Regions from separate parts of the Paenibacillus sp. J14 genome, predicted to be linked through region 4. Evidence: riboswitches for the same ligand, from Rfam matches in the RefSeq annotation. Region 4 holds a riboswitch; each other region holds the start of a gene.
What was found. Region 4 has a riboswitch for cyclic di-AMP ahead of M891_RS0119925 (TrkH family potassium uptake protein). Riboswitches for the same ligand answer to the same signal wherever they lie in the genome.
Positions count from the first base shown of each region.

Region 1: another riboswitch for cyclic di-AMP. It lies ahead of M891_RS0112555 (C40 family peptidase); the one in region 4 lies ahead of M891_RS0119925 (TrkH family potassium uptake protein).
Region 2: another riboswitch for cyclic di-AMP. It lies ahead of M891_RS0101795 (3D domain-containing protein); the one in region 4 lies ahead of M891_RS0119925 (TrkH family potassium uptake protein).
Region 3: another riboswitch for cyclic di-AMP. It lies ahead of M891_RS0100860 (APC family permease); the one in region 4 lies ahead of M891_RS0119925 (TrkH family potassium uptake protein).

Region 1 is NZ_JADQ01000029.1:17,870-23,311, reverse strand. It holds gene M891_RS0112565 (M1 family metallopeptidase) at 1-1,543, shown strand, start outside; gene M891_RS0112560 (hypothetical protein) at 1,578-2,408, shown strand; cyclic di-AMP (ydaO/yuaA leader) riboswitch at 2,629-2,765, shown strand; gene M891_RS0112555 (C40 family peptidase) at 2,770-3,261, shown strand; cyclic di-AMP (ydaO/yuaA leader) riboswitch at 3,532-3,794, shown strand; gene M891_RS0112550 (C40 family peptidase) at 3,799-4,290, shown strand; gene M891_RS0112545 (GNAT family N-acetyltransferase) at 4,571-5,068, shown strand; gene M891_RS23875 (c-type cytochrome) at 5,233-5,442, shown strand, end outside.
Region 2 is NZ_JADQ01000003.1:76,682-82,123, forward strand. It holds gene M891_RS0101780 (transporter substrate-binding domain-containing protein) at 1-240, shown strand, start outside; gene M891_RS0101785 (amino acid ABC transporter permease) at 335-997, shown strand; gene M891_RS0101790 (amino acid ABC transporter ATP-binding protein) at 984-1,706, shown strand; cyclic di-AMP (ydaO/yuaA leader) riboswitch at 1,879-2,047, shown strand; gene M891_RS0101795 (3D domain-containing protein) at 2,056-2,748, shown strand; gene M891_RS0101800 (polysaccharide deacetylase family protein) at 2,833-3,669, opposite strand; gene M891_RS0101805 (dihydroorotate dehydrogenase electron transfer subunit) at 3,856-4,551, shown strand; gene M891_RS0101810 (dihydroorotate dehydrogenase) at 4,548-5,442, shown strand, end outside.
Region 3 is NZ_JADQ01000002.1:18,856-24,297, forward strand. It holds gene M891_RS0100845 (methyl-accepting chemotaxis protein) at 128-1,408, shown strand; gene M891_RS0100850 (threonine aldolase family protein) at 1,645-2,760, shown strand; cyclic di-AMP (ydaO/yuaA leader) riboswitch at 3,001-3,178, shown strand; gene M891_RS0100860 (APC family permease) at 3,338-5,155, shown strand; partial or broken gene M891_RS23015 (fructose-specific PTS transporter subunit EIIC) at 5,204-5,442, opposite strand, start outside.
Region 4 is NZ_JADQ01000070.1:5,005-10,446, reverse strand. It holds gene M891_RS0119935 (SLC13 family permease) at 1-387, opposite strand, end outside; gene M891_RS0119930 (potassium channel family protein) at 427-1,092, opposite strand; gene M891_RS0119925 (TrkH family potassium uptake protein) at 1,110-2,453, opposite strand; cyclic di-AMP (ydaO/yuaA leader) riboswitch at 2,520-2,686, opposite strand; gene M891_RS0119920 (type II CAAX endopeptidase family protein) at 3,038-4,750, shown strand; gene uvrC (excinuclease ABC subunit UvrC) at 4,710-5,442, opposite strand, start outside.

The DNA.
Region 1 (5,442 bases), on a different contig from region 4:
CGACGGCATCTCCTTACTGCATCGGATCCAGTACGTTCAGCCTGACGATGGCAATACGAAAGATCAAACCTTAGCCAAGGTTCGGCTGCCCGTGCCGGTCCAGGGCGGTGAAAGCCTGACGCTGCGGATGAAATTCACCGTCAAGCTGCCGAAGATTTTTGCCCGTATGGGCATTGCCGACGATTTCGTCATGGCAGGGCAATGGTTTCCTAAGATGAGTGTGTACGAGCCGGTGGGGACTCGGGGGCGGACGTCCGAAGGCTGGAACCTCCATCAGTATCACGGGAACTCGGAATTTTACTCCGACTTCGGGATTTACAGTGTAAGGATCAATGTGCCCGAGACGTACACCGTGGCAGCCACTGGTTTTCAGACCAAAAAGGCAGTCTTGAAGAACGGACGGAAAACCTTGCAATTCTACGCCGACGATGTCCACGATTTCGCTTGGGCGGCTTCGCCGAACTTCATCTACATGGAAGAGCCCTTCTCCTCAGCAGAAGTTCCCGGCGTGCGCATTAAGCTGTATCTCGATCCCGCACATAAGGATCTGAAGGAACGCTACTTCTATGCCGCCAAGGTCGCTCTGGCAAACTACAGTAAGTGGTATGGCCGGTACCCGTATTCCACGCTGTCCGTGGTCGTTCCACCGGCGAACGCAAACGGGGCCGGCGGCATGGAATATCCGACTCTAGTTACCGCGTTTGGGGCCGTCAGCGATTCCCCTGGATACGATGATCTGGAGCGCACGGTCATCCACGAAATCGCCCATCAGTTCTTCTACGGGATGATCGCCAACAATGAACTCGAGGAAGCTTGGTTGGATGAAGCCTTTGCCTCCTATGCAGAGGATAAGCTCATGGAGCAGGAGTTCGGCATCACCCCGAATTTGCCGATCCAATCGGCCATGATTACTTCACCGGCTTCCTTGACCCAGAACGCCTGGAAATACGGTCCCGGGGATGGCTATGCCAAGAATGCGTACTACCGCGGCAAATTAATCCTGCTGGATATCGAGCGGCAGGTCGGCAGCAAGACGATGAGGCGGATTCTGAGCACATACAGCCAGAAATATCGGTTTAAGCACCCAACGACCGCTGATTTCCAACGGGTAGTTGAGCAAGTGACCGGCCGCAGTTGGAAAGCGTATTTTCAACAATACGTCTATGATGGGAAAATGGCGGATTTTGCAGTAGACAACATTCAAATCACTCCAATCAACCAGGAAAGCGGTCAGATATACGAGTCGAAAGTGGTCTTTACCCGCAAAGGGGCAACCCATCCGAAGGTTCCGCTGCTGTTCACCTTCACCGATGGGCACACCGTACGCAAGCAATGGAACGGGGAAGATTCTCGCCTCGAGATCAAGCTGCAATATAAAGCACCGCTGGCATGGGTTCAGATCGACCCGGACTACACCTTAACGGTGGAGAACCTTCACATCAACAACTATCTGAAAGCAGAAGTCCCTGAAACCACGTTGTCTCGCTCCAATATGAGCGTCACCAAGCTGCTTGAAGCGATCCTTGGAGGACTTCTGTGGTAACCCTAGGTCCATACTTCTATAAGGAGGGAAAGAAATGAGTTTCGTTCGTTTAGGGTGGACTGCCCTGAAAAGCCAATTTCCCTCGGTCATCATCTTGTTCCTGTACCAGCTGCTGTGGGGATTGTTCTTGTACCGGTTGGTCGATACTGCCGTAACGGCGCTGCTGCAAAGATATCCTGACCCGCCGCCCACGGCGCTATCGAAACTCCTGTTCTTGCTTGAGGGACAGATGAATTTATGGAGCAATCCCGAGGTTCGGTTGTATTGCTGGCTGCTGGCAGGGATGATCGTCCTGCGCATGATCTTGACTCCGTTGATCCAGGCGGGAATCTTCTACGGCTTCACACCGGCGGAAAATCGCAACCCCGGCTTCCCCCTGTTCCGAGGAATGAAGGAATTTGGTAAACCGGTAATTTTGTTCTACGCGATGGAGCTCGTGCTTACCTTGTTGCCCGCCTTCTGGATTGTGCCGAGACTACTGTCGCTTTGGCCGGGGTTGACCGGGATGGAACTTCCGATGGCAACCTGGCTCACTGGGCTTGGGCTGATCCTGGGCTGGTTCATTTACGGTTGGTTTATCCGGCAATGCCTATTGTTTGTCCAGTTCGGCTACTTGTTTAAAGCCGGAGTTTGGAATTCCCTGCTAGCTTGCTTCCGAACCCTGTTGCAGGGCATCTCTATCTCGCTAATTCTCGGGGCTTTTGGCCTGATCCTCTTCCTTCTCTTCGGCACCGCATCTTGGATTTGGACGGGGATGCTGGCCCTCATCCTGCAGCAGGCTTATCCTCTCTTTCGCTGCACATTTAAGGTCTGGAAGATCGCCTCTCAATTTCATCTTTGGCAGTCCAAGGCACAAAAAAGTTAAAATTTTTTAACTCCTCAAAACCCTGTAACATCAAGGCCTTCGCCGTTCGGCGAAGGCCTTCCGTCCTATTTCCCCTCTTAATCTTGTGAATTAAGCATTGCCAAAAGATACCTACCTTTGTTACAATAACAGCAACGCAATTTCAGTAACAGTTTTGTAATTATTTTTGTCATCTTTGGCAGGAGATTCGTGCCGGATGTCAAATTAGAAATGACAGGTGTGAAAAACAAAGCCGAATTCCCTTCACCAGGGAAACGGGGGAACCACTTTGGGTGAATTGATCTCGTTTGAGAGGGATCATAGGGAACCTTCAACCGAATCCTTAAGCTAACCTCGTAGGCATTGGAAGGAGCATAACTTCTTGAAGAAGCGTTTGACGGTAGCAGCAGTAAGTTTTGCCATGCTTTTCACCATTGGAACTGGCAGCGTTTTCGCCGATTCCAAACTGGACAGTGTCATCGACGGCGCGCTTGGTAGCAGCTACGTTGCAGGCGGAACCACAACCTCCGGATTCGACTGTTCTGGATTTACGATGTACGTCTTCTCGAAGATCGGCATCAAGCTGCCTCATCAGTCCGCATCCCAATACAAAATGGGTACGGAGGTTGACAAGAGCGAACTGATCGAAGGCGATTTGGTCTTCTTTAATACTTCCGGCAAAGGCGTTTCTCATGTCGGCATCTATGTCGGCGACGGCAAATTTGCTCATGCCTCCTCCTCCAAAGGTGTAGTCATCAGCAAATTAAGCGAGAAGTACTACGTCGAGCGTTACGTTGGCGCGAAACGAATCATGAGCAACGACAAGTATGAAGATGTAACCGGTGAAATTGCTGATCACGATGATGTTCAATAAGAACTCGCTACGAAGCCCGTGGGGATGTTGATTACAACGTCTCTGCGGGTTTTTTCCTTGGATCCCCTTTCTTTCTCCTACTCTTTTCTTTAGCCCTAGTCTCTTAGGAACCATTACCCACGAATCCCTTCGCGAACACAGGCCAATAGAAGCGTTTTTTTCGACAAACTTGTCATCTCTGGACGGCTTTGGTAAAATGAAGAACGTAAATGGTAACAACTTTGTAATTATTGTTGTAACTATTTCTATGCAAGATCTTGGGTGCCATCTACAATGAAACTGCCGAATTCCCACGCACCCGGGAAGCGGGGGACCCACCAAAGGGTGAATTGATTTCGCTATAAAAGGTAACAGTCTCATCCTTCGTGATCCGAAGATGACTTTTTAACTTACCATTTCAATCAAGGTTAGAATCTCCATCCTGAGTTACTTCGTGATCCGAAGATGACTTTTTAACTTACCGCTATAGCAGATCATAGGGAACCTTCAACCGAATCCATAAGCTAACCTCGTAGGCCTTGGAAGGAGTAAGACATCTTGAGAAAGACTTTGACAGCAGCGGTAACGAGTTTAGCCCTCCTATTCACCTTGGGGGCAGGTAGCGCCTTTGCCGACTCCGCAAAAGCCGAGACAACGACGCTATCCAGTATCGTCGATTCCGTGTACGGGACGCCTTATAAATTTGGCGGCACCACGACAGCGGGATTTGATTGCTCTGGATTTACCCGGTACGTCTTCAGCAAGATGGGTATCAAGTTAGCACGTGTGTCTGCCGCTCAGTATAAGCAAGGCACACCGGTACCGAAGAGCGAGCTTCAAGCTGGGGATCTCGTCTTCTTCAAGACGACGGGGACGGGCAAAGTATCCCATGTTGGTGTTTACGTCGGCGACGGTGAATTCGCCCATGCATCCTCATCCAAGGGCATCCGGATCGACAAGCTAAGCAACAGTTATTACCAGAACCGCTACGTTGGCGCGAAGCGTGTTCTCAGTAAGTACGGTTATTCCGTCTACGCTGCGGAATCGTAATCCATTGATCTATCGGTTTCATCCTGTTCATCATCACTAATTCGCCGCTGGGCCGGGTTCTCGTTGGAACCGCCTTGCGGTCTTTTTTTATCTGTACTCTTATCTATATAACGAAACAACCGGGAAAAAGGTTGCCGCAAAGCTAAATATCCAGGAGAAATCCCACAATTTTAATTTCCCGAAGGGTAGGCAAAAACCTTTACAAGCTGCGTAATTCCGGCTATTGTGAGGATAATGGAACAATTACGACGGACTTTCCTTTAATTAAGGAGGGGGCAATATGGACCAAACGATGTCTCCGTTTCGTATCGTACCGATGGAAGAAGCCCATGGCGCGGAAATTTGCACCTGGCGTTACGATTCTCCTTATGACATCTACAGTTGGCTGCCATGGGAGCAAATGAAAGCGCTCGACGTGGAGTTTGGGAACCCGGCGATCCGCGCCGAACAGTATGTCTCCGTGTTGGATGAGAAGGGGGAGCTTGCCGGCTTCGCTCAGTACTTCCCGATGGAAGGAGTCACCCGGCTTGGCATCGGTATGAAGCCCGAGCTATGCGGCCACGGGCTGGGCAAGCTGTTTGTGAGGACCATCGTGGAGGAAGCCTGGCGTCGTAAGCCGGATCATCAGATTGACCTGGAAGTGCTGACCTGGAACACCCGAGCGATCCGGGCTTACCAGAAGGCGGGGTTTGTCATTACCGATCTGTATGAGAAGATGACACCTGGCGGGGTGTCCAAACCGTTCTATTGTATGGTTCATAAAGGGCTGCCTGAATAAGGGCACGCTCTTTTTTATGTCTTGTTTTGATTAAGACTATGACTTATGGCACACAATTTAATGGAAACGGATAATTTTTGTTCCTAATTTGGACACAAAGACTATGATCAACCCGTGTGTTCCGTTATAATGGATAGGTAGCATACATAGGAGGGGCGATTGAAATGCAAAAGTGGATCATGAGCGGTTTGTTCGTCATCGCAGGCGCTTTAGCCCTTGTATTGATGTTCACCTTGCCAAGCCGGGAAGAGGCTGCGCAAGAAGCCAAGCCGCAAATGCCTGAAATCACCATGAACGCAGAACAAGCCGAAGCCATCGTCAAAGCAAATTGCATCTCCTGCCACGGTGATACATTGCAAGGCGGCGCGGGCCCA
Region 2 (5,442 bases), on a different contig from region 4:
TCCAACCGTGTTGATGCTGCGATCTTGGAAGGTCCTGTTGCAGAATCGTTTGTCAAAAACGTCAAAGGCCTGGTTATCACTGATGCCAAGCCGGTAACTGAGGATGAAGGCTACGTGATTGGCATTAAGAAAGGCAACAAAGAGCTGCTGGATCAAGTCAATAAGACGCTTGATCGCTTGATTAGTGCAGGCAGCATTGATCAATTCGTTGCTGAAGCTAGTGAACTAGCCGAAAAATAATCACGATATCCATCCACAGAAAATAGCGAAGCTTTCGCTATTTTCTGTTTTTTTGCTTAAAGGTTTGAGGTGAAGGAGGAGGAAGGAAGGCGTTATGGACTTAATTTCAATGTTTATGGAATATCGCAGTTACTTCTTGGCCGGTGTACAATATACCCTGCTCTTGGCAGCGATCAGTGTCTTTTGCGGCTTTATTCTTGGGTTGTTGATCGCGCTGGTGCGGATGTCGCCATGGGGGATACTGCGGTTTCTAGGGCATGCGTGGGTGGAATTTTTGCGCGGCACCCCTATGATGGTGCAGCTGTTGATTATTCACTACGGGTTCTCATTTATGTTTGATATTAATTTCAGCCCGCTTCAGTCAGGCGCGATTACTTTATCCATTAACAGTTCGGCTTATCTGGCAGAAATTTTTCGTGCCGGCATTCAAGGTGTTGATCGGGGGCAGGGAGAAGCCGCTCGTTCTTTAGGGATGACCAAAGGGATGGCCATGCGTCACATCATTATTCCGCAGGCGATCAAATCGGTGCTCCCAGCGATTGGCAACGAGTTTATCACGATCATTAAAGAATCGTCCATCGTCTCGATCATCGGTACCGCTGAGCTGATCTATCAGGCGCAGTCGGTCGTGACGATTACGTATGACGGGATGACTCCTTATTTAATCATCGCCATCATGTACTTTATTCTGACATTCACGCTGTCTCGGATTTTGGGCGTGTTCGAAAGGAAGTTGAAGACCAGTGATCACCGTTAAAGGTTTGCATAAAAAATTTGGCCAACTCCATATTTTGCGCGGGATCGATCTGGAAATCTCCAAAGGCGAAGTTGTCGTTGTTATCGGTCCGAGTGGATCGGGGAAGAGTACGTTTCTCCGCTGCTTGAATCTGTTAGAGGTTCCGACCGAAGGGGAGATCACCTTTGAGGGTGCTTCCATCACTGCCAAAGGACATGACATCAATAAAACCCGCGAGAAAATGGGGATGGTATTCCAGCATTTTAACCTGTTCCCGCACAAAACCGTACTCGACAACATTACGCTAGCGCCAATTCGCGTGAAGAAGCTCGATAAAAGCAAAGCGGAAGCGATCGCTATGGATCTGCTTCGCACGGTTGGACTGGAGGATAAGCGGGATGCTTATCCGGCGCAGCTCTCCGGAGGTCAGAAGCAGCGGATTGCGATTGCCCGCGCATTGGCCATGGAGCCGCATGTGATGCTGTTTGATGAGCCAACGTCAGCTCTGGACCCGGAAATGGTCGGAGAGGTGCTTGACGTCATGAAGAACCTGGCTGAGCGCGGCATGACGATGGTTATCGTTACGCATGAGATGGGATTTGCCCGTGAGGTCGGCGATCGCATCCTGTTTATGGATCAAGGCGTCATTTTGGAGCAAGGCACGCCGCAAGAGGTGTTTGGGGCGCCAAAGCATCAGCGGACGCAGGACTTTTTAAGCAAAGTATTATAAATTTGAGGAACCGTTCGAGGATTCGGGCGGTTTTTTTTGTCCTCGGAGGGATCGACCCTATGCTCTAAGTTTACACGCTTTTTACTTTTGAACACAAAAATGTAACCAGTCCAGTCAAGGGATTCCGCCATTTGGTGGGATTTACCTGGCCTATTGGTTACAAAATTGTGATATATTGAGTAGGCCGAAACCTGAACTTGAGGTGCGGGGGACGAAAGATGAAAGCAGAAGCGGTCAAGCTGACTGTTTTCTTGGGGTGAAGCGTATCGAGGCGATGCGCCGGGAATGATCCTTTTTCCCGAATCCGACAACTAACTCCGCAGGCGCAGTAAAAAGGAGGGCAATTCACTTGAATACTCGTATTTGGTCTAAACTTGCAGCAACGGCGCTGATTGCCGTAAGCCTTACGATTCCGATGCAGACGATATCCGTCCATGCAGACGCGGTACATAATGCCGTGGAAGGAGATACATTTTATCTTCTTGCCAAAAAATATGGCGTAGACATGAATAAACTCATGGCTGCCAACCCATCCATCAATCCAAGTAATATATACGCTGGATTGAAAATCACCATTCCGGGCGTTCAATCGCAATCGGCAGGAGTAGCTTCTGCTGCTCCGGAGAAGAAGGAAAGCGCAGCGACGACAACCGCATCCGCTTCCAAGCTGAAAGTGATGTCCACTGGGAACGTGGTTGAAGCGTGGGGGAAAACCTTTACTTACTCGAAAACGATTAATGTGAAAGCTTCGGCGTATTCGGCATCTGCTAGCGAGAATGGAAAATGGGGCGCGGTTGACTACTTCGGCAACCCGCTGAAGCTGGGCACCATCGCGGTTGATCCCAAGGTCATTCCGATGGGCACGAAGGTGTTGGTAACCGGGCATAACCATGATGGGCTGCCGGATCAAGCTTTTGTAGCTACGGCTACTGACCAGGGGGGCGCTATCAAAGGCAATCGGATCGATATCTTTATTCCAGGCAGTGCGGCAAATGCGAAATCGTTTGGGTTTCAAGATGTGAAGCTTTACGTAATAAATTAAACATCGGTGTGAACCAAAAAGTCGGTCAGGATGTATCCTGGCCGACTTTTTGGTTGATCTGGAGAATTGACGATTCGTCACGGGTCAGCGGTATTTGGTCGTATGCAGCAGCTCAGAAAGATCAACAAATTGATACCCTTGTGCCTGCAGGGCGTCGATAATCTTCGGCAAAGCCTGAATGGTGCCGGTTAAGTCGGAGCCGACGCCGCCGCCTGAATGCTGAAGGATGATCGAGCCGGGTCCCGCCGTGCTCATCACATTGGAGATCACTTTATTTTCGTCGATCCCTTTCCAATCCTGGGAATCCACATTCCAATTCACGAGGGTGTAACCGTTCTTCTTCGCCCATTTGACCTGTTCTTCCTTAATTTCCCCATAAGGCGGCCGAATCAATTGGGGACGGTATCCAACGACGTTCTGAATAATTTTCTCCGTGCGCAAAATCTCGCTCTGGAACTGCTTAATGGAGCGGTTACGGAAGTTCGGATGACTATAGGAATGGTTGCCGATGAGGTGGCCTTCGTGACTCATCCGCCTCAACAAGCCGGGAAACTTCTTTGCTCGTGCCCCAACCACAAAGAAGGTGGCTTTGACCCCTTTGCGGTGAAGCACGTCTAAAATTTGCGGTGTAAACCGCGGATCCGGCCCGTCATCGAAGGTCAGCGCAATCTGCTTCACCTCCGGCCCCCGGAAGATGAAGGTTTCTGAATATTTGCGGCGCAGTTCGCCAAGATCGGCTGACGCGGCACCGGCAGGTATAAATGGATCTTTTTTGTCCGCCTGATCCCCTTGAGATGCTGGGCCCCTGAGTTCGAGATCCCGTGCCGTATCGGCTTTGACGGGATACAGTTCGCTCCCGCCTGCCAAGATCAGAGAAGCGGTCATGCAGCAGACCAGAGCTCTCTTCAGTTGTATAAGCAATTTGAAGTCCCCCTTCATCCCAAAACTATATATGTTCTCTAGTATCCCCTAACTTTTGCAGATCATAATGGATGTTGCAAAATCGCGCGAATTACCGCTTAAGACTGTTGTGAGAGATGTCACAGACGATCCCGCTAAAAAAATGCATCCTTTGATGAAGTGTAATCAAATGGGTGGGGGGAGCTTATGGCAATCGTAGTGGCGAACGAGGAAATATCACCAGGAGTGCTCAAACTGTCGGTACAAGGGCGATTTACGGGAAAAATGGGGCAGTTCTACATGTTGCGCGCCGGGGAACGTTACCCGTTATTGTCCCGACCGATCAGCATTTTTGATCTTGAAGAAGATCGACTGGATTTCTTGATTCAGGTTGCGGGAGAAGGGACGACTCGGTTATCTGAACTGAAGCCGGGCGACCGCTTGACCTTGGACGGGCCGTTTGGGAACGGGTTTCCGCCGCTTGTGGGAAGAATCGCCTTTGTAGGCGGCGGTATCGGAATTGCTCCTTTCTATTATGCGCTGAGGAAAGCACCGCAAGCAGACGTATATCTCGGCTTCAGCCGTGAGCCGTACATGGTAGAGGCGTTCCGTGCTTTGGCCTGCGGTAACGTAACGGTGGATGTAGGCGGCTCAATTCTAGAGAAAGTGGATTTTCGCAAATACGATACGGTGATCGCTTGCGGACCTCACCCGATGCTGCATGCCGTGCAGCGCAAACAGGAGGAAAGCGGCGGTCAGGCGAACGTATACGTCTCCTTAGAGAATCGGATGGCGTGCGGAATCGGCGCATGCCTGGTCTGCAGCGTGAAATGTAGAGATGGCCGGAAGAAGGCTTGCGCGGACGGGCCGGTATTTTTGGCGGAAGAGGTGGTGTTCGCATGACGGATTTATCGTGCCAAATCGCCGGAGTCTCTTTTAAAAATCCGATTGTAATGGCCTCTGGAACGTTTGGCTTCGGTAAGGAATATGGTGCGATTTACGATATTAATCAACTAGGCGGGTTATCTGGCAAAGGCTTGACGCTGCATCCAAAGGGAGGGAACGAAGGTTTTCGTGTAGCTGAGACAGCATCTGGGATGTTAAACAGCGTGGGATTGGAAAATCCGGGCATCCACGCTTTCCTGCGTGAAGAATGTCCGAGATGGGAGCAACTGGACTTGGTTCGAATCGTAAACCTGGGTGGAAATACGATCGAAGAGTATGTGGAAGGCGCGAGGCTCATCGATGAGGATGCGGCATGGCGGAGACGAGAAGGCAGAACCGCAGTGGATATGATTGAGCTGAACATTTCCTGTCCGAATGTCAAAGCTGGGGGCATGGCTTACGGGATCAAAACGGAGATCGCCCGGCAGGTTGTTCGCGAGGTTCGAGCAGCGACGACGCTGCCGCTGATCGTGAAGCTGTCGCCGAATGCCGAGGATATCGTAGGAATGGCGGTGATGTGCCAGGAGGAACAGGCGGATGGCGTCTCGCTGATCAATACGTTTTCGGCGATGAAAATCGATATTTCCAAGCGGCGGAGCGTGTTCGAAAATCTGTATGCGGGTCTGTCCGGCCCGGCGATTAAGCCAATCGCATTGCGGATGGTGCATCAAGTCTGTCAAGCCGTCACCCTGCCGGTGATGGGGATGGGCGGCATCAGCAGCGCAGAGGACGTCGTTGAGTTTATTATGGCCGGCGCAGCCGTTGTTCAGGTGGGGACGCATAACTTCGTGCATCTTCGAGCGGGAGAACAGCTAATTGCTGGCCTAACGGCCTGGATGCAGGCGGAAG
Region 3 (5,442 bases), on a different contig from region 4:
AATCACATGCAAGATTTGGAACTCAATGCCTATCTCGAGAATGGGAGGAGATACCTGGAGCGGATAAAAAAATGTGCCAGAGGATTTTGATTTTTACCATACTACAAATAAACCAGGTGATACTAGAATGAATCGAATTCGCAATATTTCTATCCGGACCCGAATCATGGTGCTTGTCTTCTTGGCCATGTTCGTCTCCAACACCGCTCTTATTGTAACCTTATCCTATAGCCAGAGTAATGATTTCTTTAAACTGATTACCCCCTCTTTGGTATTAAAGGCATTGATCATTTTTCTCATTTTCCAAGTGATATCTGCGTTTATTTCCGAAGCTTTTCTAGTTCGTCCGCTTAAAGCGGGCGCGAGGCTGGCCAATTCCATGGCAGAAAACGATCTATCTGTCAAAATACATACGTTTCAACAAGGCGAGGCTGGGCAAATGATCCGCTCGCTTCAGAAGGCTAGAGATAACTTGAAGCATTTGATCGCATCCATCCAATCCTCCTCCGAACGAGTGACGCTGTCTTCGGAAGAGTTAAACCGCATCATTGAGCAGGCGAATGGGCAGGTGCACGAAATTAACGAAGGCATCAAGCATTTGTTATCCGTATTTACCCAAAATGCAGAAAGCATGAAGCAAACGGCGGTTGCGATCTCCGAAATTACGAACCATTCGCAGACGACGGCAGAACTGACAAGCCGCATTGCGGAGCAAGCCCAATCGGTTATGCGTTCCGCCGAAGGCGGGAAGCGTTCGGTGGAATCGATCGTGGAGGCGATTAACGAGCTCGCAGCGAATACGAAGCACGTTAACAGCGAGGTGCTTGGGCTTGAGGAACAAAGCCAGAAAATTACCGAGGTTATCAGCATCATTAAACAAATTTCAGAACAGACCCACCTGTTAGCCCTTAACGCGGCGATTGAAGCGGCCCGGGCCGGGGAAGAGGGAAGAGGGTTCGCGGTGGTAGCCGGGCAAATCCGGAAATTAGCCGAGGATACGAATCACTCCCTTCAGGAAATCAGCAGCTTGGTCGAAGATATGACAGTTCGTACTGGCAGTGTCGTGTCTGCGGTTGCTCAGACGGAAGAGAAGGTGCAGCAAGGCGTCACGCAATCCGAGAATGTGAAGGTTAATATCGAGCAAATCATCGATAATATCGAGAACACCTTCGCCATGTTGAACGATATTTCCGACGGGGTTACCACCCAAGCCGCTGCGCTGGAGGAAATGACCGCAACGCTGGAGGATGTGAACACCACGATCGAGTCGGGCCTGCAAGTCTCTGGCGTTATTCAAGATCAGCTGGGTACGCAGGAGCAGATCTTTGGGGATATCGAGCAGACCTCCTGTAAATTGGTCGAACTGTCCGAGAATATGAACGGGTTGACGAACGTGTTCAAGCTTTAATCCCATAGCAATTAGAAAGGGCGCTTGCTTTTGCAGGCGTTCTTTTTACTATTTCATCATTCATCTTTTCGATTTCTTCACACTGAATGAAAGGGATAATGTGCAGAAGGGGTCCTATAAGACTGCTTCGCCCCTCCGATCAATCTGGATCATCGTTTCCTGCTTCAAATGGCGTTATAATAAGCATGATCATACTGAAATTAGACAGACAGCGTGGGAGAGGAGCGGTGAGGAGCATGTATGGAAATGATGGAGTACTGGATAGGCGGACACTGAAGGCAGCCTTTGAACGGACAGTTTATCAAGTGGCGGGCCACGGAAAACGCAATGTAGAAGTGTTGAAGCAGGCCTTTGCCGAGATCAGCGGCGGGGTAGACAGTGACATGTACGGTTCAGGGCAAGCGCTGGAAGCTTTCGAAGCGAAAATGGCTGCAGTGCTTGGTAAGGAGTCTGCTGTATTTTTTCCGAGCGGTACAATGGCGCAGCAAATTGCCCTGCGGATATGGTGTGACCGCAAAGGGTCCAAACGTGTGGCCTATCATCCTTTATGCCATTTGGAGATTCATGAGGAGGACGGGTTGAAGGAGCTGCACGGGCTGGAGCCGATTCTCTTGGCGGATCCAGATCGGCTGATTGAGATGGAGGACGTTCGTCAGCTGCCAGAGGATGTCTCATGCCTGCTGTTGGAGCTGCCGCAGCGTGAAATCGGCGGTCAACTGCCGCCGTTCGAAGAGCTTGAAGCTATATCCACCTACTGCCGGGAGCGAGGCATCAAGCTGCATCTGGACGGAGCCCGACTGTTTGAAGTGTTGCCTTACTACGAAAAAACCGCCGCTGAGGTTTGCGCCCTGTTCGACAGCGTCTATATCTCGTTCTACAAAGGGATCGGCGGGATTGCCGGAGCCATATTGGCCGGGGATCCGGAGCTGACGAAGGAGTCGAAGGTATGGAAAAGGCGCCACGGCGGGGATCTTATCAGCTTGTATCCTTATTTTCTCAGTGCGGATTACTATTATGAGAAACGTGTCGGAAAGATGAAAAAGTATTATCAGCAAGCACAAGAGCTCTCCAGTCTGTTTAATCAATGTCATCGGATGAAGACCGTTCCGGAGATCCCGGTGTCGAACATGTTCCATGTGCATTCGGACGTTCCCAAGGAGCGATTGGAGTCCGTGCTGATTGAAGTCTATCGGGAAACCGGGGTTGGTTTCACCTCGTTCTTGAAAGAGAAAGCGGATGGGGGAAGTGCCTTTGAAATCAGCATCGGAGACCGCTACAGTGAGGTGCCGAAAGATCGGCTGCAGCTAGCGTTCGAGCTGCTGGATAAGAAGTTGAAGGGACTTTCGCTTTAAACTTGGATTTGTTTGAGATGCAGAGCACCGTAGGATGCGATTTGATGTCGTTCCTTACGGTGTTTTTTTGCATATATGCTTCGATAATTCAAGCCTGCTCGCAATAATGAATGCAAGAGAGTGATGTATGCGCTTCCTCGAACAAGGCCGATCTCTTTTCTCGGCGAATTTGCCTTTCCCTCTTCTTTACACTTCTTCAGACGGGGAGTATGATTCATCCGTAACAAAAATTGATATGACAAAACCTGATCGCTGAGTTCTTTCTCATGCAGAAAGAAACGGGGGAACCAATGAAACTCGCCCAATGAGGCGGTTTCCGGGGTGAATCGCTTGATTTGGCCAGTAAGCCAAACCGGCGTAGGGCTGCTTTCGTGCCCGAATCCGTCAGCTAACTCCGTAAGCGTCCGAAAGAGGGAATTGTCGCGGTGACGCTTGAGATTTTTTTCAAAGCGGCTGCGGGAAGGTCCAGCTTTCCTGCGGCCTTTTTGCGTTGTTCGCTGCATGCATGAGAGCCCTATAGGAGTAAGAATGGATCAGGATCGAAGGTTTATTTTGCGAATGAAAAGAGGATCTCATCATGGGAAGCAAACTGAAACGGATATTGATTGGCAGACCGATGAAAAGCACTGAAATTGAAGGAGAAAAGCTTAGCAAACTTAAAGCGCTGGCCGTGTTGTCGTCGGACGCATTGTCCTCCGTGGCATACGGGACCGAGCAGATTCTGATCGTCCTGATGGCGGCGGGATTTTCCGCTCTCTGGTATTCGATTCCGATCTCATTTGCGGTACTTGGGCTTTTGTTGATTCTGATTCTGTCGTATCGCCAAACGATTTTCTCCTATCCGACTGGAGGCGGCGCTTATATCGTGGCGATGGATAACCTAGGGCGTTCAACCGGACTACTGGCCGGCGGATCGCTGCTTGTCGACTATATTTTAACGGTGGCTGTAAGCTCGTCAGCCGGTACGGATGCCATCACATCGGCTTTCCCGATGCTGCATGATCAACGGGTATTGATCGCCCTGTTGATGATTACGCTGTTGACGATGATGAACCTGCGTGGAGTTACAGAATCGGCCTCGATGTTGGCGGTTCCGGTATACTTGTTCGTGGCCTCCATCTTTGTCCTGATTGTGTCGGGACTTTACAAGTATTGGACTGGCGGGATTCATGCCAGTGTGCCGGAGTTTGGGACGGCCGTATCCAATGTCAGCTTGTTCCTGCTGCTTAAGGCGTTCAGTTCGGGATGCTCGGCCTTAACTGGGGTTGAGGCGGTGTCCAACGCTATTCCGAACTTTAAGCCACCGGCAGAACGGAATGCCGCAGCCACGCTGGTGATGATGGGGGTTATTCTCTGTACCATGTTTATTGGGATTAGTACGCTGGCTTATTGGTACGGCATTGCTCCAGATCCGAAGGCCACCGTGATTTCTCAAATCGCTGAATCGACCTTTGGGAGAGGGAGCTTGTACTACTTGATCCAAGGTATTACGGCGTTAATCTTGTTTTTGGCCGCCAATACGGCTTATTCGGCCTTCCCGCTGCTGGCGTTTATGCTCGCCAAGGACAAATACATGCCGCATGCGTTTATGGTGCGCGGTGACCGGCTTGGCTTTTCAAACGGAATTATCTTCCTGGGCGTAACCTCGGCGCTGCTGGTTCTTGGATTCCACGGCGACACGGAAAGCCTGATTCCGCTCTATGCGGTTGGGGTATTTATTCCGTTCACCTTGTCCCAGCTGGGGATGATGGTGCGCTGGATCAAGCGCAAGCCGCAAGGTTGGGTGTTCCGGTTTACGATTAACACGATTGGCATGCTGACGACGCTGGGCATTACGCTCATCTTCATTATCACGAAGTTTTCACATGTCTGGTTCGTATTTATCTTCTTGCCGCTCGTGATGTTTATTTTCTACCAGATCCATCGACATTATATCAATATCGCCGACCAGCTTCGGATTGACATCGATAAAGACAAACCTTGCATAAAGGGCAGCACGATCGTCGTGCCGGTGGCGGGCGTTACCCGTGTCGTGATGAACTCGTTAAGCTACGCCAAATCGCTGACGGATAACGTTGTTGCGGTGTATGTCGGATTTGATGATGAGGACATCGAACGGATGGAGAAGAAGTGGGAGGAATGGAATCCGGGGGTTCGGCTCATTACGCTGCGCTCCAGCTTCCGCAGCATTATCCGGCCGCTGATGAAGTTCATTGATACCGTGGAATGGAAAACGGCGGAGACCGATCACATTACCGTCCTGATTCCTCAGTTTATTCCTCGGCACTGGTGGCAGAATATTTTGCATAATCAGTCGAGCTTGTTGCTTAGAGCTTATTTGTTTAACAAGAAAGATATCGTCATTGCGACTGTACCTTATCATTTGCAAAAATAAGCAAATTCCCCCGAAGCCGTCGCAACGGCTCGGGGGACCTTAGTTTAATTATTGAATTTGATCCAGCAGCTGATAAGCTTCCTGTTTGGTTTTCACCTGCAGCAGCTGTTCGCGGAATGCGTCATCCATCAGCTTGCGGGACAGCATTTGCAGAATTTTTAAATGCTCATTGCCTTTGTTTTCGGCAGGGACAGCGATCATAAAGATCAACTTAGCGGGCGTTCCGTCCGCGCTGCTCCAATCCACGCCTTCCGGCTTGATCCCGAATACGACTCTTGGCTTCAGCA
Region 4 (5,442 bases):
CAACCTCCGCGTAATGCTAAAGGCCACCGGAACCATCAAAATAATGGTCGTGACGTTATCCAGGAATGCCGAACCTATCGCAGTGATTAGCGCCAACAAGCCCATGAGCGTAATGGGATTGCCTTTGGCCAGCTTCGCAGTCCATATGCCAATGTAAGTAAATAAGCCGGTCTTGGCTGTCGTGTTCACGATGATCATCATCCCGATCAAGAGCCCCAGCGTATTGAAATCAATATGATGGACTGCACTCTCCTGGTCAAGGATGCCAAACATCACCATGAGCGCCGCACCAGCCATAGCCAGCACCGTTCGGTGAATTTTCTCAGAAATAATAAGTGCGTAAGTCAGCAAAAAAATGATTAAAGCCCAAATGGCCTGTTGTTCCATACTATTCCCCGTTCCCTGCTAGTAAGCCTTCTTCCCATTTCATGATGGATTGATAATCGTTTCAAACTGCTCAATATTTTTCTTAGCCCCAATGATAACCATAATGTCGCCTTCATTTAACTGATCCATCGCAGTAGGGGCTACCAAGACTCCGCTATCCCGATGAATCGCCACAATGCTGCAGCCAAAACGCGTTCGCGGATTAATATCAGCCAGGCACTTCTGGTGCAAGCATGCCGGAACGTTCATCTCGACGATACTGTATTCCTTCGACAGTTCAATATAATCCAGCAGATTCGGAGTAACCAGCTGATGGGCCACACGAATCCCCATGTCGCGTTCCGGATAGATCACCCGATCCACTCCCAGCTTCTCTAAAGCCCGGCCGTGCAGAAGCGAGATCGCCTTGGCGACTACCGTTTTAATACCCAGGTCTTTAAGGAGAATGGCCGCCAGGATGCTCATTTGAATATCGGTGCCAATCGCCACGATGCCGCAATCAAAATTGCGAACCCCCAGCGACTTCAGCACCTCTTCTTCTGTGGCATCAGCGACAACGGTATGCGTGAGCCGATCGCTAAGTTCTTCCACGATCTCTTCATTCCGGTCGATGCCCAGAACCTCATATCCTAACTCCATTAATTCCAAGGCTAGACTCGAGCCGAACCGCCCCAAGCCGATGACCACAAACTGCTGCTTTTTCATTTTTGCCCATTTTCCCCTTATCCTATAATGATTTTACCTTCTGGATGGCGATACAACTCTTTCCCCTTCCTTGGACCAATCGCATAGGCGAGCGTCAAAGGCCCCAGCCGTCCGGCAAACATCGTAAGACTAATCACTACTTTTCCAAAATCCGTCAGACGCTCCGTTAAGCCCATCGACAATCCAACGGTTCCAAAAGCGGAGGTCGTCTCAAACAAGATAGAGAGGAAATTTGCATCTTCCGTAGTGGACAATACCATCGCTACAGCAACGATGACAAACAGCGCCATCATCGTAATCGTCAGCGCCTTAAAGATCCGTTCCTCAGCCATCCGGTAACGGAATAACACCAAATCCGTCCGTCCACGGATCATGGAGATCACCGCACCGATAAGAATCGTAAAGGTAGTCGTCTTGATCCCGCCCCCTGTTGAGCCAGGCGAAGCCCCAATGAACATCAGGATGATCATGAAGAATTGCGTAGCCTGACGCAGCGAACCGGTATCAAGGGTAACCACCCCTCCCGAACGCGGCGTGACCGATTGGAACAAAGAAGCCCAGATTTTGCCGCTCCAGCTAAGCGGCTCCAACGTGCGTGGATTCGTGAATTCGAACACGAAAATGACGATCGTACCAATCGCAATCAGGACCGCCGTCATCGACAGCACGACCTTGGAATGAAGCGACAATTTGCGATGCTTGCGATACTCCGCCAGATCGGACAAGACAATAAAACCAAGACCGCCGGACACGATAAGTAAGATGGATACAATGTTAATCAAAGGATCGTTCACGTAGGGGATTAAACTGCGATATTCTCCAAATAGATCAAATCCTGCATTATTAAACATAGAAATCGAATGCCAAATTCCAAAGTACAGCGCCCGGCCAAACGGCATATCAAAGGCCCAGCGGAGGGTAAGGAACACCGCTGCACCGGACTCAATCAGCAGCGAATACACCAGCACCTTGCGAATTAAGCGAACGATGCCTTCCATTGAACTCTGGTTCATCGCTTCCTGGAGCAAGAGACGGTCTTTCAGCGAGATTCTCCGTTTCAGGACGAGGGAGAACAAGGTAGCCATGGTCATAAAGCCAAGCCCCCCGATTTGGACAAGCAAGATAATGACGATGTGGCCAAAAGTTGAAAAATACCTTCCCGTATCCACTACAAACAGCCCCGTTACACAAGTTGCCGAAGTTGCCGTAAACAATGCATCAACAAATGGCGTCGGTTCCCCGGACGTCCCGGAGATCGGAAGCATAAGCAGCAGACTTCCCAGCAAAATGATGAGGGCAAACCCAATCACTAATACCTGCGGCGGAGAAAGGTTTATTTTCTTCGTATTCAACGCGTTCACCTCATCGTCTTCCTGAAAAAAGAACAAAAGAAAAAAGCACTGGAAATCCAATGCCTTTCGGTGTTTGGTTCCTGATGCACAAGCCTACGAGGTTAGCTGACGGATTCGGACATGCCCAGTTGCCCTATTCGCGGACGCTTCATCCTCCCATGTAAGAAGTTGAAGCTCCGGGAAATTCACCCCAAAATGTACGGTTCCCCCGTTTTCATTACGAAATTCGGCCAATCTTTTCAATTGTTTTCATTCATTTTTCGTCAAATGGATTATATCCCTTATTGCGTCCCACCACAAAGCTCTATTTTCAAGAAAAAGACCCGAAAAAGACGAAATCAGGGATTGTGCAGATCAACTTCCCCCCCAATCTAAATGATGCGTAGACTTGCCGAAGTTTTTGCCGTTTCTCGTCAATTTTGCCCTCCGTCTGGCGCAGGGGGGATTGCTGTGTTATCTTTACTTTGACGAACTTGATCAAAAAACATACTTCATATTATTAAGAAGAGTACGTTTCCCAGAATTTATTTCAACTTAATCACAAAGGAGTTTTGCGAGTGAATTCCCCTTTGACGTCAAATGGCCGCCGCAGGATGAAGACCAAAAATCTGTGGCTGCTGGCCGCCCTCGGATTCATTGTGTTCGTGGCCGTTCAACTGTTCCCGACCACCGATTCGGAATCGTTGCAGTTGCAGCAATCGAATGAGGTGATCAGCAAACAAGAAGCAGCCGCCAGTGCAAGTGAATTTGTCCAATCGGTACTTGGGATCGACCTGCCGAATCCCGCGAAGGATAAAGCATTAATTACATACGAAACGCGTTCCGATCTGTTTGGTTACTTAACCAAAGCCGATCTGCTCGCCCCATACTTAAAAACGTATGACAAGCAATTTCCCTATGATGTATTTCGTGTCCGTTACACGGATCCCACTGAAGCGTTAAGCGCGGTGACCGTAGATGTTCATATGACCACGGGTAAAGTCGTTGGCTTCGAGGAGATTAGTTCCTCCAGCAACGCCACCAAGCAGATGATGCTGGATGTAGGATCGGAAACGACCGATTCCATGAAGGCATGGGAAGGGGATCTCTCGCTAGCGGAGAAAGAGGAGCTGGCACAGCCTTACCTGAACGCTTTCGGATTTAAACCAAGCGATCTGGAGCTGGCCTCCGGTGAAGGGGATGTAGGCCTCCTCTACCGTATCCAAGGCTACACCTTAGGTGAATCGCAGGCGGAAATCAAGCTTAGCTTCGAATACGGTAAGGTTTCTTCGTTAGAGAGCTATTTTAGTGTACCTCAGGCACATCTGGACTACGTTGCCGGGCAGACCAAAATCGCCAGCTGGCTTACCTATGCGGGTTATGCCCTGTTGACGTTCGTGCTGGCCATTCTGGCGATCGTCTACAGCGCGCTGACGCGAGTTCATACCTCGTTTAAGCGGGGAATTTTCCTGGCATCGGCTTACTTCGTGTTATCGACGATTGGAACGATCAACATGATTCCGGTGTTCCAAAAAGACGGCCTTGAAGCCGGTGTACTTGTCTTTGGCCTCTTCTTCCAAGGTCTGGTGACCTTGTTCCTGGCCGCTTCTGTGTACTTCTCGCTGGTGGGCGGCGACGGACTGTGGCGGAAGAACGGGATCAACCTCTGGGCAAGATCAAGGGAAGAAGGGTATGGCCGTTCCATCCTGACCTCTGTGGGCGATGGGTATGCCTGGGCATTGATCCTGTTAGGCGTTCAATCTGTGGTGTTCTTCATTTTAGAGCAAACGATTCATACCTGGTCCACGACCGATGCAACGCAATCGCCGTACAACATGGTATATCCGGTATTGTTCCCGCTGCTGGCTTGGGTGGCCGGGATCGGGGAAGAAGCGGTGTATCGCCTCTTCGGGATCCCGATGCTGAAGAAAATGTTCCGCAGCACCTTTATCGCTTGCCTGTTGTCGACCTTAATTTGGGCGTTTGGCCACACGTTGTACCCGATTTATCCGGTCATTTCGCGCCCGATCGAATTAACCTTTATCGGACTGCTGTTCAGCTTCGTGTTCCTGCGTTACGGCTTCGCGACCGTTGTCTTCTCGCATGTCATCTTCGACAGCATTCTGATGGCCCTAAGCTTGATGTTTATGGGCGGAGCGCTGAATATCGTCGCCGGGTTGTTCTATATCGCCTTGCCGGCGATCGTGGCGTATGTGATTTACTTGTTTAACCCGCCAAGCAAGGAACGAAAGACCCCGCCGCCGCAACCAAAAGAGGAGCCGTATTTTACGACTCCTCTGGCGGATCTTCGTCCCGAAGGGCATTAAGAATTTGACGGGCTAATTTATCCCCGATAGAAAGAGGCCGAAAGTCTTCGACGGAGGCCTCTTTTATTTTTTTCAACGATCCAAAATGTTTCAGCAGCGCCTTCCGGCGTTTCTCGCCGATGCCAGGGATGGAGTCCAGCCGTGAGGCGACCATCGACTTGGCGCGCTGTTCACGGTGGAACGAAATGGCGAAGCGGTGCACCTCGTCTTGAATCCGCTGCAGCAGGTAGAACTCCTGGCTGTCACGCGGCAAATAGACTGGCTCCGGCGGATCAAACGCCATCAGCTGTGCGGTTTTATGCTTGGCGTCCTTCACCAGGCCGCACACCGGGATGTGTAAGCCGAGCTCGTTCTCCAGCACGTCGGTGGCTGCCGAGATCTGCCCTTTGCCTCCGTCAACCACGATCAGATCGGGCAGCGGCAAGTTCTCCTTCAACACCCGTTCATAGCGTCGGCGAATGACCTCACGCATCGTTTCGTAATCGTCCGGTCCTTTGACGGTTTTTACTTTATATTTACGGTATTCTTTCTTGGCCGGCTTACCGTCAATGAACACCACCATGGCCGAGACCGGGTTCGTCCCCTGAATGTTGGAGTTATCGAACGCTTCAATCCGCGACACGGACTCCAGGCCAATCGCCTTGCCGAGATTCTCGGCCGCCTTCGAAGTGCGTTCCTCATCCCGTTCGATC